3 regions of the Rahnella sp. PAMC25617 genome follow, and region 3 is predicted to be linked to each of the others. Evidence: predicted binding sites of a transcription regulator. Region 3 holds the regulator's gene; each other region holds the start of a gene.

Region 1 (5,051 bases), on a different contig from region 3:
GCAGCGTACCGGCCAGCGCATCGGTCAGCGGAACCAGCGGACCAAAGAACAGGCTGAAACCGGCAATGTTGATCATCAGCCACGCCCAGCCGTTGCCAAACCAGAACCCGACGGCAAACGCCAGCGTGAGCAACGCGAGGATGCGTAAACCGGTGATGAGATGCGAAGGGTCTTTGATGGAGGGAGAAATGATTAACGTGCCAAGAAAACGGGCGACTAAACCGGCGCCGAGCAACAGGCCGATGCTTTCGGAGGAAATACCCTCGCCTTTAAGCCATAAGCCCCAGAAGGGAAGAAAAATACCGTAACTGAAAAAATAGGTGAAATAACTGAGTGCAAGCCAGCGCGTGGAACGCAATTCCATAAATCCTCCGGTGTGAGGCCAATACTTTGACAAAGCTCACAATCGCTAGCAATCCGCAGACGCTTTCATACTCCAGTAATGTCTGCCAGCTCACAAATTCTGATAGATGCCCATAAAAAAACCCGCCGGAGCGGGTTTTAGCAGCTTTACGGCTTCGCAAATATTACGCGTAAACCGGGAAGCGTGCACAGATGTCGAGAACTTTCTGTTTAACGCGTTCGATAGTGCCTTCGTCGTTCACGTTGTCCAGCACGTCGCAGATCCAGCCAGCCAGTTCACGCGCTTCAGCTTCTTTAAAGCCGCGACGGGTGATAGCCGGAGTACCGATACGTACACCGGAAGTCACGAACGGGCTCTTCGGATCGTTAGGCACGCTGTTTTTGTTCACAGTAATGTTAGCGCGGCCCAGTGCGGCATCGGCTTCTTTACCGGTCAGGTTTTTATCAACCAGATCCATCAGGAACAGGTGGTTGTGCGTACCGCCGGAAACCACTTTGTAGCCACGTTCCAGAACCACAGCGACCATTGCCTGAGCATTTTTAGCCACTTGCTGCTGGTAGGTTTTGAACTCAGGTTCCATCGCTTCTTTCAGTGCTACCGCTTTACCGGCAATCACGTGCATCAGCGGGCCGCCCTGGCCACCAGGGAAGACAGCGGAGTTCAGTTTTTTGTAGAACTCTTCATCACCGCCTTTCGCCAGAATCAGACCACCGCGTGGGCCAGCCAGCGTTTTGTGCGTGGTGGTGGTCACGATGTGCGCGTGCGGAACCGGGTTCGGGTAAACGCCCGCAGCAATCAGACCGGCAACGTGTGCCATGTCGACGAAGAAGTAAGCACCAACGCTGTCGGCGATTTCACGCATTTTTGCCCAGTCAACGATACCGGAGAACGCGGAGAAACCGCCGATGATCATTTTTGGTTTGTGCGCTTCGGCCTGACGTTTTACGTCGTCATAATCGATGTCGCCGCTTTCGTCGATACCGTAAGGCACCACGTTGTACAGTTTACCGGACAGGTTAACCGGTGAACCGTGCGTCAGGTGACCGCCATGGCCGAGGTTCATCCCCAGAATGGTGTCGCCTGGTTGCAGCAGTGCGGTGTAAACCGCGAAGTTCGCCTGTGAGCCGGAGTGTGGCTGAACGTTAGCGAAATCTGCACCGAACAATTCTTTTGCACGGTCGATAGCCAGTTGTTCAACGATGTCGACGTACTCACAACCACCGTAGTAACGTTTGCCCGGGTAGCCTTCGGCATATTTGTTGGTCAGCTGCGAACCCTGAGCCTGCATAACGCGCGGGCTGGTATAGTTTTCTGACGCAATCAGCTCGATATGTTCTTCCTGACGAACAACTTCTTTTTCCATTGCTGCCCACAGCTCAGCATCATAATCGGCAATGTTCATTTCACGCTTTAACATCCGCATCTCCTGACTCAACAAACTAAAAATAAAAGCCCCTTCCGGGTTCTGCGCAACAGTGTAAATGTTTAAGCGCCCTTCGGATAGGGTCAGTTTGAGGTTTTTAGGCAAACGATTGGCTCCAGATACAGCAAGGCTTTGATCTGCGAACCTCTGCCCGTAATCAAGGGATAAATATTCATCTGAACATGTACAAATTTCAGCTTTGTGACTCAGCCCCCATCGCACTGCTCCATCACACCCTTCACCTTAAAAAGCCCTTACCCCTTTAGGGGGGTTTACAGAAATTGTGGGTTTATATAAGATGCATTTAAAATACATGTTTAATGAAATCGACAAAGACACGGAGTTCACTATGCTTGATTCAGCCACTATCGCTACCGTTAAATCCACTATTCCTTTGCTTGCAGCGACCGGTCCGAAACTGACCGCGCACTTCTATGACCGCATGTTCGAGCACAATCCCGAGCTCAAAGACATTTTCAATATGAGCAACCAGCGCAACGGCGATCAGCGTCAGGCGCTGTTTGATGCCATCTGTGCTTACGCCGCCAATATCGAAAATCTGGCGGCATTATTACCTGCGGTGGAGCGCATCGCGCAAAAGCACACCAGCTTTACCATTCAGCCGGATCAATACAACATTGTCGGCGAACACCTGCTGGCAACGCTGGATGAAATGTTAAGCCCGGGTCAGGAAGTGCTGGATGCGTGGGGCAAAGCCTACGGCGTGCTGGCGAATGTGTTTATCAACCGTGAAGCAGAGATTTATCAGGACAGCGCAGAAAAAACCGGTGGCTGGCGCGGTACGCGTGAATTCCGCATCGCCGAAAAACAACCGCAAAGTGAACTGATCACCTCTTTCCTGCTGGAACCTGTCGATGGATTGCCGGTGGTGGATTTCCAGCCGGGACAATATCTGGCGGTGTATATCCGCGATGCCTCGCTGGAAAATCAGGAAATCCGTCAGTATTCCCTGACGCAGGCACCGAACGGTAAAACCTACCGCATTGCCGTTAAACGCGAAGGCCAGGGCGCGGTATCAAACTTCCTGCATCACTTTGCGCAGCCGGGCGACATCATTCATCTGGCCGCCCCGCACGGCGATTTCTTTATGGATATCAGCGATACCACGCCGGTCGCGCTGATTTCTGCCGGTGTCGGTCAGACGCCGATGTTAGGTATGCTCAATACGCTGGCAGAACGCGGACATCATGCGCCTGTTCAGTGGCTGCACGCGGCTGAAAACGGCGCGGTTCATGCGTTTGCCGGTGAAGTGAAAAGCGCGCAGAAAAACCTGCCGCAGCTGGAGAGCCATGTCTGGTATAACCAGCCACAGGCAAATGATTTGCCGGGAGAGGACTTTCAGTATCAGGGGCTGATGGATCTGAGCAAAGTCAGCGAACAGCTGAATGATCCGGCGATGCATTTCTACCTGTGCGGTCCCGTCGGCTTTATGCAGTTCGCGGCCAAACAGTTGCTGGCGATGAACATCAGCGAAGCGAATATTCACTACGAATGCTTCGGTCCGCATAAAGTAATTTAATTCCTGCCCTGAAAAGAAAAAGGCTGACACAGAATGTCAGCCTTTTTTATCGCTGCGCCAGTTTGGATTAATGACGACGGCGACGGCGAACAAAGAACAGCGCAATCAGCAGGATAACCAGCAGCCCTGCAATGCCCATTCCCCAGTGCGCCAGCTCCAGCAACGGCGAAGGTTTACCGCCAGCGCGCAGTTCTTTCACCCGCTGCGGCGTCACACTCGCCTGATCGTTACCAAACTGCTGCAACAACTGATTACTCAGCGTGGCAACCTGTGTGTCTGACAATAAATGCTCAAACGCAGGCATCGCCACATCTTTGCTTTCCGCGCCGCGCTGTACGCCGTGCAAAATCGCCATCACCAGATTGTCGCTGTTCAGATGCCCCAGCGCAGTGTTGTTGATGAGCGATGGCAAGCCGCCATCCTTGCTGCCACGCCCGTCGGGCTGATGGCAACTGGCGCAATAGCCGTCATACACCTGCCAGCCGGTCATTTTGTCAGCATCAGCAGGACGCGGAACGCCACGCAAAGTATCGACATAATTCGCCGGTGAGCCGAACTGGTCCGCTGCCCTCGCCTGCCCTTGCTGACTGACCGGCGTGGTTTGTTTCAGCCACACGGCAATCGCCTGCAAATCACTGTCGCTCAGATGGCTGAGGCTGTGGTCGATCGCTTCCGCCATCGGCCCTGCCGCCTGCGCCTTGCCCGGCGCATGACCGGTTTTCAGGTAACCGGCGATTTCATCGGTGCTCCAGTTACCTGTTCCGCTGACTGCGTCCGACGTAATGTTTGGTGCAAACCAGGTGCCCAGACTGCTGCCGCCCAGCGCTTTATCGCCCTGCTCCGCCATCAGCGCATTACGCGGCGTATGGCAGGTGCTGCAGTGCGCCAGCGCTTCGCCAAGATACGCGCCACGGTTAACCTGATCGCTTTTCGACGGATCGGCTTTAAACGCGCCTTTCTCGAGGAACAGCAGATTCCAGCCAGCCATCGACAAACGCACGTTGAACGGGAACGGCAGCGCCGTCGGCGTTGACGGGGCATCCACCGGTTGCACGCCCTGCATAAAATAAGCGTACAACGCTTTCATGTCGTCATCGCTGATTTTGGCATACGAGGTGTACGGCATTGCCGGATACAGATTCGCACCGTCGCCGCGCACGCCGTCACGCACCGCGTGTTCAAACTGCTCCAGTGTGTAATTACCGATACCGTCTTTTTTAGATGGCGTGATGTTGCTCGAATAAATGGTGCCCAGCGGCGTTGCCAGCCCGAGGCCACCGGCGAACGGTTTGCCGCCTTCGGTGGAATGGCAGGCCACACAGTCACCGGCTATCGCGACGTATTCGCCTTTCTTGATCAGCGCATCCTGTTCCGGCGAAAGCGCGGCGTAAGCCGTGCCTGCCATCAGGCTCAGGCCAAAGGCCAGCAATGCGCCCGTCAGACGTTTTTGAGATAAACGATTCAGAGTCATTTCAGTCAGCCTATAGCGCAGTTTTGGCAAGATGATCAGCGGTACGTAACGCCAGTGCGACGGCGGTCAGCGTGGAGTTGACCGTGGCCGACGTCGGCATCACGCCGGTACTGGTGATGAACAGATTTTCGTGGTCATGGGTGCGTCCGAACGCATCCACCACGGAGTCTTTCGGGTCATGACCCATGCTCATCGTGCCGGTAATGTGCTGGTTGTTGCCGTAAACGCCCGGCTTACTGAAACGCAAATTGGT
Region 2 (5,051 bases), on a different contig from region 3:
AGCTTGGCATTGCACTGACCGACTGCATTACGATGGATGCTTTCCTGCGTGATTTCGGCAGCAAATTCGCCAATGCCTATCAGGGGCTACGCCATGACTCCGGCGATCCGTTTGAATGGGGCGAAAAAGCCATTGCGCACTATCAGGCGCTGGGAATCGATCCGATGACCAAAACGCTGGTATTTTCCGATAACCTGGATCTGGATAAAGCGCTGCATCTTTATCGCCATTTCCATCAGCGTATCAATCTGGTGTTTGGGATTGGTACGCGTCTGACTTGTAATATTCCCGGCGTTAAGCCTCTGAATATTGTAATTAAATTGGTTCAGTGCGACGGTAAACCGGTCGCCAAGTTGTCTGACAGTCCGGGCAAAACCATTTGTCAGGACAAAGCCTTCGTGAAAGCGCTTCGGAAAGCCTTTGATTTACCGCTGGTTAAAAAAGCATCCTGAGTGTCAGTAAAGCGCCGGAAGTCACTCCGGCGCTTTATCGGAATTTTCTTTCCCAACTTTCTTTCCTTACTTTCTTTCCTTTATATAGATGCAATTTCATTCCGCTCGGCTTTTATTCGTTGTATCAATATTTCGTGTTATTCCTGTCAATTGTCCCTTAATTCTTCTTCACCAACGGTGATTTCTGCTTGTGTCCTGAGAAAGGCTAAGTAACATAGCAAAATCCCTTTTTACAGGGTGTCCAATATTTCTTAGCCAACATATATAAAGAAAGAGAGAAATCTATGAGCGTTGTGCCTGTAGTCGACGTACTGCAAGGCCGTGCTGCGGTTGACAGTGAAGTCACCGTACGCGGTTGGGTACGTACCCGGAGAGATTCTAAAGCTGGTATCTCATTCGTCGCCGTTTATGACGGCTCCTGCTTTAATCCTTTACAGGCCGTCATCAATAATTCTCTGCCCAATTATCAGGAAGACGTCCTGCGTCTGACGACGGGTTGTTCAGTAGAAGTGACCGGTACTGTTGTCGCATCTCCTGGCGAAGGCCAGAGTTTCGAACTGCAGGCAACCGCTGTTAAAGTTGTTGGCTGGGTGGATGACCCTGATACCTACCCGATGGCGGCAAAACGCCACAGTATCGAATACCTGCGTGAGGTGGCTCACCTTCGCCCGCGCACCAACCTGATTGGCGCCGTTGCCCGTGTGCGCAACACCCTGTCTCAGGCGATTCACCGTTTCTATCATGAAAACGGCTACTTCTGGGTGTCCACTCCGCTGATCACTGCTTCCGATACCGAAGGTGCAGGTGAAATGTTCCGCGTTTCTACGTTGGATCTGCAAAACCTGCCGCGTACCGACAAAGGCGAAATCGACTTCAGCGAAGACTTTTTCGGTAAAGAAGCGTTCCTTACCGTTTCCGGTCAGCTTAACGGTGAAACCTATGCATGTGCGCTGTCCAAGGTTTATACCTTCGGCCCGACCTTCCGCGCAGAAAACTCAAATACCAGCCGTCACCTTGCTGAGTTCTGGATGGTTGAACCGGAAGTGGCTTTTGCTACGCTGGATGACATCGCGTCACTGGCTGAAAACATGCTTAAATATGTTTTCAAAGCCGTTTTAGACGAACGTGCAGACGATATGGCCTTTTTTGCCGATCGCGTAGACAAAGATGCTGTTGCGCGCCTTGAGCGATTTGTAACATCCGATTTCGCGCAAGTGGATTACACCGATGCTGTAGAAATCCTAATTAATTGTGGCCAGAAATTTGAAAACCCGGTTTCCTGGGGTGTTGATCTTTCTTCTGAACACGAACGTTACCTGGCTGAGCAGCATTTCAAAGCGCCTGTTGTGGTCAAAAACTACCCTAAAGATATCAAAGCCTTCTACATGCGTATGAATGATGATGGCAAAACTGTTGCCGCAATGGACGTTCTTGCGCCAGGTATTGGTGAGATTATCGGGGGTTCTCAGCGTGAAGAACGTCTGGATGTATTGGACGCGCGAATGGCTGAAATGGGTCTGAATAAAGAAGATTATTGGTGGTATCGCGATCTTCGCCGTTACGGCACTGTCCCGCATTCCGGCTTCGGGTTAGGTTTTGAACGTTTAGTTGCTTATGTGACCGGTGTTCAAAACGTTCGTGACGTGATCCCGTTCCCACGTACACCACGTAGTGCAACCTTCTAATTAATTAAACTATTTCTAATTAACAAAATAGTTACAAAACTAAGGCCAGCAATGCTGGCCTTAGTCATTTTGAAAGATAGATCCCTGTCACAAAGTTCCGTAAAATACACATTTTGTAATACATTTTTTCTGACTGAAACATATTTAGTAATTTAGTAGCATTTTCGCTATGGATTAAGCTTACTTCGGATGGAATAGTGCGTTCAGACACAGGAGACACCAAACTTTCACGAATAGTTCCGTAAAGAATTGTTTAAGGCAGTGGCAGGTGTCCAAATAAAACCAATGAGGGTAATAATAATGATGAAGCGCAATATTCTTGCAGTGGTAATCCCTGCTCTGTTAGTTGCTGGTGCAGCTAACGCAGCTGAGATCTATAACAAAGACGGCAACAAACTGGATCTGTACGGTAAAGTTGACGCGCGTCACACCTTCTCTGACAACGCTGGCGACGATGGCGACCAGACCTATGTCCGTTTCGGCTTCAAAGGCGAAACTCAAATTACTGACCAACTGACCGGTTACGGCCAGTGGGAATACAACGTTCAGGCTAACCACGCAGAAAGCGCTGGCGACGAAGGCAACAAAACTCGTCTGGGCTTCGCTGGTCTGAAATTTGGCGATGCAGGTTCTTTCGACTACGGTCGTAACTACGGCGTAATCTACGACGTAATGTCCTACACCGACCAATTGCCAATCTTTGGCGATGACACCATGTACCAGAACAACGACAACTTCATGGTTGGTCGTGGTAATGGCATGGCAACTTACCGTAACAGCAACTTCTTCGGTCTGGTTGATGGCCTGAGCTTCGCTGTACAGTACCAGGGTAAAAACGACGAAGGTCGTGACGATCGTGGCGCAGTTGATTCCAATGGCGACGGCTGGGGTACTTCTGCCGCTTATGCTATCGGCGACTCCGGTGTTAGCCTGACAGGTGCTTACTTCTCTTCTAACCGTACCTCTCTGCAGAAGCGTGACGGTGCTGGTGATAAAGCTGACGCATACGCATTCGGCGCGAAATATGACGCTAACAACCTGTACCTGGCGACCTTCTACGGTGAATCACGTAACACCACTGATTACGGCAACCCGGGCTCTATTGCTAACAAAACTCAGAACTTCGAAGTTGTTGCTCAGTACCAGTTCGATTTCGGTCTGCGCCCATCTATCGCCTACCTGCAGTCTAAAGGTAAGGACCTGAACGGCTTCACCAAAAACGATTCAACCTACGGCGGCGGCGATGCTGACCTGGTTAAATACGTAGAAGTAGGTACTTACTACTACTTCAACAAAAACATGTCTACCTATGTTGACTACAAAATCAACCTGCTGGACGACAACAGCTACACCAAAGCATCCGGCCGTAGCACAGACGACGTCGTTGGTGTTGGTCTGCAATACCAGTTCTAATATCGCTTAACGATGCGCTTTCGGGCGCATCAAAGTGGATATCAAGGCAGAGCTTCGGCTCTGCCTTTTGCATTTAAACAATTCAAAAAACGAACTTTGCTACCCTCTTCCATAAAAAATTTTAATCTCACACGCCTTCTCACAACTCTGCTTTCTTTTTGCCGCAAACGGTTGGCAAACGACAGCGCTGGCGGTACCCTGATGCCCTCTTTCGTCATATCAGGCTATGGAATTTTCCGACATGTTTGAAAAAATCACTGCAGCACCTGCTGACCCTATTCTGGGTCTTACCGATCTTTTCCGCGCTGATGACCGCTCGAATAAAATCAATCTTGGGATTGGTGTTTATAAAGATGAAACGGGTAAAACGCCGGTTTTGGCCAGCGTGAAGAAAGCCGAACAGTTTCTGTTGGAAAATGAAACAACGAAAACCTATCTCAGCATCGACGGATTACCTGATTTTGCACATTGCACGCAGGAACTGCTGTTCGGTAAAGACAGCGCAGTGATTGCAGACAAGCGAGCGCGCACGGCACAAACGCCTGGCGGTACCGGTGCCCTGCGCATTGCGGCAGATTTTATTGCGACACAAACCAGCGCCAAGCGCGTGTGGGTCAGCAATCCAAGCTGGCCGAACCATAAAGGCGTATTTTCCGCTTCAGGCCTGGAAGTTGCAGAGTACAACTATTACGACGCAGCCAATCACAGTCTTGATTTCGACGGCATGCTGAAAAGCCTGAGCGAAGCGAAAGCCGGTGACGTAGTGTTGTTCCACGGTTGCTGCCACAACCCGACGGGTATCGACCCGACTGAAGAACAATGGGCGAAGCTGGCTGAATTGTCTGTGGCAAACGGCTGGTTACCGCTGTTCGATTTTGCTTATCAGGGTTTTGCTAAGGGTCTGCAAGAAGATGCCGCGGGTCTGCGCCTGTTTGTCGCCAGCCATAAAGAGTTACTGGTCGCCAGTTCTTACTCGAAAAACTTCGGCCTGTATAATGAACGTGTCGGCGCCTGTACGTTAGTCGCCACTGACGCTGAAACCGCCGATCGCGCGTTCAGTCAGATGAAATCGGTTATCCGTGCAAACTACTCTAACCCGCCAGCACACGGCGCAGCGGTTGTAGCTACCATTCTGGGTAACGAAGCCTTGCGCACGCTGTGGGAGCAGGAACTGAGCGATATGCGTCAGCGTATCCACCGTATGCGTCAGTTGTTTGTCAGCACCTTGCAGGAAAAAGGGGCGCAGCAGGATTTCAGCTTTATTATCAATCAGAACGGGATGTTCTCTTTCAGCGGCCTGACCAAAGATCAGGTATTGCGTTTACGTGATGAATTTGGTGTATACGCGGTGAATTCAGGACGTATCAACGTTGCGGGTATCACACTCGACAATATGGCACCACTGTGTGAAGCCATCGTCGCCGTACTGTAATCGTTAAGCACTGCTTCTCGATTAAAAAAGCCCGTCAGGACACTGACGGGCTTTTTGTATTCAGGCAAT
Region 3 (5,051 bases):
CGCTGGCGCAGTTACCGGGTGCGCTCAGTGATGACCAGCTCAGGCCTTATCCCGCATTGTGTCTTGAAGACACCTCGCGGACGTTGCCCAAGCGTGATACCTGGACGCTTGATAACCAGCGGCGTCTGGTTGTGCCGGACTGGACCTGCGCGCTTGAATGTCTGAGTGAAGGTTTATGCGTAGGAATGATGCCGGTACATCGCGTGAGCCACCGCATTGAACAGCAGGCATTGCAGGTTCTGGCGCTGGAGAATACCTTCCCTGACAGCCCATGTTGCCTGACGTGGGACCAGAGCAATCCGTCACCTTCACTGGCGTGGTTGCTGGAATATATGGGTGATACAGAAACGATGAACCGTGAATGGCTGCGGGACTGAGAAAGTAAACGCCTGCAAAAGCAGGCGTTATAAAAGATTAAAGGCAAACATTAACGGCGATAGTCGCGGTACGGGCCATCGGCCACCGAACGACGCTCAACCAGTTTCGGATGCACCTCGATGGTCTGTGATTCTTCACGTTTGCTGACGATGCGGTCGAGCAACATAGTAAAGGCCATCTCACCCAACCGTTCTTTCGGCTGATGCACGGTCGTCAGTGCCGGAGAGAAGTACCGCGCATTACGCACGTTATCGTAACCAATCACCGAAATATCCTGCGGGACGCGCAATCCGAGCTCATCAGCGGCGCAAATTGCGCCCATTGCCATGACATCGCCCCCGCAGAAGACGGCGGTGGGGCGTTGTTTCTGCATCAGAATCTTATGCATCGCCTGATAACCTGACTCCGGCTCGAAATCGCCCTGAACCACCCATTCTTCGCGAAGCGGGATATTGGCTTCCGTCAGCGCTTTGACAAAACCCTGGAAACGACCGCCGCCGGTATTACGCGCCAGCTGTCCCGGGATCACGCCAATATCACGATGCCCGCGTTCGATCAGATAGCGTCCGGCCATATAACCGCCTTCGAAAGCATTATCGATAATGCTGTCGGTGAAGTTTTTACGCGCTTCGCCCCAGTCCATCACCACCATCGGAATCGAACGATACTCTTCAAGCATATTGAGTAATTCGTCAGGGTATTCCGCGCACATGACCAGCAGACCATCGACGCGTTTTTGCGCCAGCATTTGCAGATAGGCCTGTTGTTTTTCCAGATTGTTGTGCGAGTTACACAAGATCAGCGTATAGCCTTTGGAGAAGCAGCTGTTCTCGACGGCTTCAATCACCTCGGCGAAATAGGGCGCTTCACTGGAGGTTGCCAGCAGACCAATCGTCTTGGTGTTATTCACTTTAAGACTACGGGCTACGGCGCTCGGAGAATAATGTAGCTCTTTAATGGCAAGCAGCACCGCTTCCCTGGTTTCTTCGGCGACGAAACGTGTTTTATTGATGACGTGCGACACGGTTGTAGTGGAAACGCCAGCGCGCTTTGCGACATCTTTAATCGTTGCCATGTAAAGAATGACTCCTGAACTTCCGTGCTTCAGCACGTTAGCATTATGTTAATCGTTTGCTTGCGTTGATTACACTGCGGACATCTAAAAGGGCAGTGTAATCATTGGGTGGATTCTTCAGAATGAGGCGTGAAATGCTCTCGGGTGAAATCGACCGGCACACAGGCGTGTTAACCGACAATTTTCTCTTATAATGCATGAAAGTGGAAGTAAAATTGTCATGTTCACATTTTCATTCAGCAGAAGATTTTAAAAGTGAATTATGCGAAAATGCGTTGGCACACATTTAGTGTGGCTAAAAGAAACGCCACAACTTGATCCGAAAGGGGGTTTGATGGACAGCAACCTGAAGTTATCGTTGATCACCACGGTATGCGCTTTGCTCATGATTATCGCTTTCAGCTTCACGGCAGTGATGAACTAATCTGGCAGTGAGACAGTAGTGAGACGCAACAAAAAAGGGCGATACCTTTCACAGGAATCGCCCTTTTCAATTTTACGCAGTGACCGTTACCGCCGATACTCTTCCCTGCAGAAACTCTTCGTTAAGTGCTATTCAATGGCTGATTAGCGAAACCTCAGACTTAACGAATTGTTTATTATCGGATTGTTTTTGGGGTCATCACCCGACGTGCGCCAACATAGTGGTCTTGCCAGTAATCGTCGCCCAGTGAGGTGATTTTGATGTCTTCACCGGTTCTTGGCGACTGGATGAATTTGCCGTTGCCAACATAAACACCCACATGATCCGCTGCGCCGCGGTTGTTGATTCTGAAGAACACCAGATCACCGCTTTCAAGTTCGCCACGTTTCACCGGCGCTGCATCGCGCAGGTGGTACATCTCGTTTGCCGTGCGCGGCATTTTAATGCGGATCAAATCTTTGTAAGCGTAATAGACCAGACCGCTGCAATCAAAACCGGTATTCGGAGAAGTTCCTCCCCAGCGATAAGGTTTGCCGACCTGGTGCATCAGCTTAGTCATCGCCGTTTGTTGTGCATGCTGATAGCGTTTTTTATGTGTCGCACTCAGCGTAATAGGTTTGGTGTCTTCTTCGCGTAATTTTTTACCTTTACGGTGTCGGCCATACGCTTCTTTCTTGCTGATTTTTTCACTGCTGTTTTTGGCAAGCGCTCGTGATTTAGTGGCTTTATCTGTCTTTTTCTCGGCCCGCGTTGTCCTGAGTGTTTTTTCTTTTTTGCTTTCGGCCCGAGTCGTTTTTACGCTTTTCTCAGAAGTTGTCTTGCGTTTGACCAGTTCGGTGCTGCTGACCTTCTTCGATTTTGATGCTTTTTCCTGAGTCTTTTTCTCTGTCACCGGTGCGACTTTTGTTTTTTTACTGGTTTTCGCCGCCACTGTCTTTCGCTTTCGCCGTTCTTCCGGCGTCACGGAATTAACATGACTCTTCCGCTGATCGGCAGAGACGCGGGTCTGTGGCGATGCATGAGCCATATTAAGAAACAGCTGGGTAAAGAGCAGCACAAAAAGCGTGAACAGTAAGCGCATAGCTTCGTTACCATGAGTGGTTGGGTTAAACATCAGGGATGTCAGAGTATTGCTTAAAAGAACCCGACAAAAAAGCACGAATTGACTCGATTCTAGATCATATTGTGAGAAAAAGTTAATAGCTTTTTTTATGTCGAAATAAGCGCCATTTTAAGTAAAAAAAATAACCATTTTTCATCAGCTTAATATTTGAGATAAAGAATACTATTTTGCAAATCTGACATTATCGTCGAACGGCAAAAATGTTATTCTCGATGAATCTTTAAATATGTGATGTTCAGCGCAGCCGCCAAAAATTGTTTAATAAAATGCCAGTATTGAGAAAGACCCCACAAAAAATGGCGTTTTTATCTGATGGCTGGCGTCGTTACAATAGAAAGTATTGTGTTTGCGCACCGTTTTTGGGTGCCGCGCGTGAAGAGTAATGACCGTGACAGCCTGTACCGGCTTGAGGAAGCAAGAAATGACCACTCCAACTATTGAAAAAATTCAGAAGCAAGTTTCTGAAAACCCGATCCTGCTTTACATGAAAGGTTCTCCTAAACTGCCAAGCTGCGGTTTTTCCGCTCAGGCTGTTCAGGCGCTTTCAGCCTGCGGCGAACGTTTTGCTTACGTTGATATTTTGCAGAACCCGGATATCCGCGCAGAAATGCCAAAGTTTGCTAACTGGCCAACTTTCCCGCAGCTGTGGGTTGATGGTGAACTGGTCGGCGGTTGTGACATCGTGGTTGAGATGTTCCAGCGCGGCGAACTGCAGCAGCTGATTAAAGAAACTGCTGAAAAATATAAATCTTCTGAAGAGTAATTCTAAGAAGGCCGCCGTCCTTTGAGGAGGGTGAAAACAAAAAGAGCGACATTGCGTCGCTCTTTTTTTATCTCTGGATCCAGCCAGCCGTACGGATTACTGCTGATTTTCCTGCTGCGCGGTTTCGTCTTCCGCTTCTTCTGCGGTCAGGGGCAACGGCCAGCCGCCAAGACGCTTCCAGCGGTTCACCAGCTCACAGAACAGCTCAGCAGTGCGTTCTGTGTCATACAGTGCAGAGTGAGCCTGACTGCTGTCAAACACCATTCCCGCGCTGATACAGGCTTTTGCCAGCACCGTTTGCCCGAGCACCAGTCCGCTTAACGCCGCAGTATCAAATGTGGCGAAAGGGTGGAACGGGTTACGTTTCAGCCCGGCGCGCTCGGCTGCCGCCATCAGAAAACTGTGATCGAAATTCGCGTTATGCGCCACGATGATTGCGCGGTTACAGTTTTGCTCTTTCATCCCTTTGCGGATGACTTTAAAAATCTCGTGCAGGGCTTCATATTCACTGACTGCGCCGCGCAACGGGTTGGTCGGATCGATACCGTTAAACGCCAGCGCTTCCGGCACCAGTACCGAACCTTCAAAAGGTTCTACGTGGAAATGCACGGTCTCATCGCTTTGCAGCCAGCCGTCCTCATCCATCTTCAATGTGATTGCTGCAATTTCCAGCAGCGCATCGGTTTGGGCATTAAATCCGGCAGTCTCAACATCAATGACTACCGGATAAAAACCACGAAAACGGCCTCTCAGGGCGTTAATGTCACTATTCTCGGCCATTAGTTTCTTATCTTCATCGAATTCAGCGCGCATTATGACAAATTTTGCCGTCCGTTGCAGGGCTGCGGCAAAAATTGGGCAATAAAAAAGGGCGCATTTGCGCCCCTTTCAGCATTCAGGGGGATCAGTTGCCCAGACCCTGGCCCGCATGTTTGGATTCGATAAGCTCGATTTTGTAACCGTCCGGATCTTCAACGAAGGCGATAATGGTGGAGCCGCCTTTAACCGGACCGGCTTCACGGGTCACTTTGCCACCCGCATTGCGGATGTCATCACAGGTTTGTGCCACGTTATCGACACCCAGAGCGATGTGCCCGTAAGCGGTGCCGATGTCGTAGCTGTCAACGCCCCAGTTGTAGGTCAGTTCAATGACTGCGCCTTCGCTTTCATCGGTGTAACCGACGAATGCCAGAGAGTATTTGTATTCAGTGTTTTCGCTGGTGCGCAGCAGGCGCATGCCTAACACATCGGTATAGAAGCTGATTGCGCGTTGCAGATCGCCAACACG

What was found. Region 3 encodes PurR, which represses purine synthesis genes. Its sites were predicted from a motif close to CANGCAAACGTTTGCNTG; they were not measured.
Region 1: the regulator PurR is predicted to act here: its motif matches at 1,886-1,903, upstream of glyA (serine hydroxymethyltransferase).
Region 2: the regulator PurR is predicted to act here: its motif matches at 3,711-3,728, upstream of ACM615_RS15790 (amino acid aminotransferase).

What each region holds. Positions count from the first base shown of each region.
Region 1 is NZ_JBOCUM010000003.1:396,083-401,133, forward strand. It holds gene ACM615_RS04010 (3-phenylpropionate MFS transporter) at 1-364, opposite strand, end outside; gene glyA (serine hydroxymethyltransferase) at 528-1,781, opposite strand; gene hmpA (NO-inducible flavohemoprotein) at 2,086-3,327, shown strand; gene ACM615_RS04025 (c-type cytochrome) at 3,395-4,798, opposite strand; gene ACM615_RS04030 (GMC family oxidoreductase) at 4,809-5,051, opposite strand, start outside.
Region 2 is NZ_JBOCUM010000012.1:179,150-184,200, reverse strand. It holds gene pncB (nicotinate phosphoribosyltransferase) at 1-452, shown strand, start outside; gene asnS (asparagine--tRNA ligase) at 737-2,137, shown strand; gene ompC (porin OmpC) at 2,438-3,550, shown strand; gene ACM615_RS15790 (amino acid aminotransferase) at 3,792-4,982, shown strand.
Region 3 is NZ_JBOCUM010000006.1:231,761-236,811, reverse strand. It holds gene punR (DNA-binding transcriptional activator PunR) at 1-377, shown strand, start outside; gene purR (HTH-type transcriptional repressor PurR) at 428-1,453, opposite strand; gene ACM615_RS07065 (YnhF family membrane protein) at 1,716-1,877, shown strand; gene ACM615_RS07060 (C40 family peptidase) at 2,053-2,958, opposite strand; gene ACM615_RS07055 (Grx4 family monothiol glutaredoxin) at 3,422-3,763, shown strand; gene rnt (ribonuclease T) at 3,860-4,576, opposite strand; gene gloA (lactoylglutathione lyase) at 4,668-5,051, opposite strand, start outside.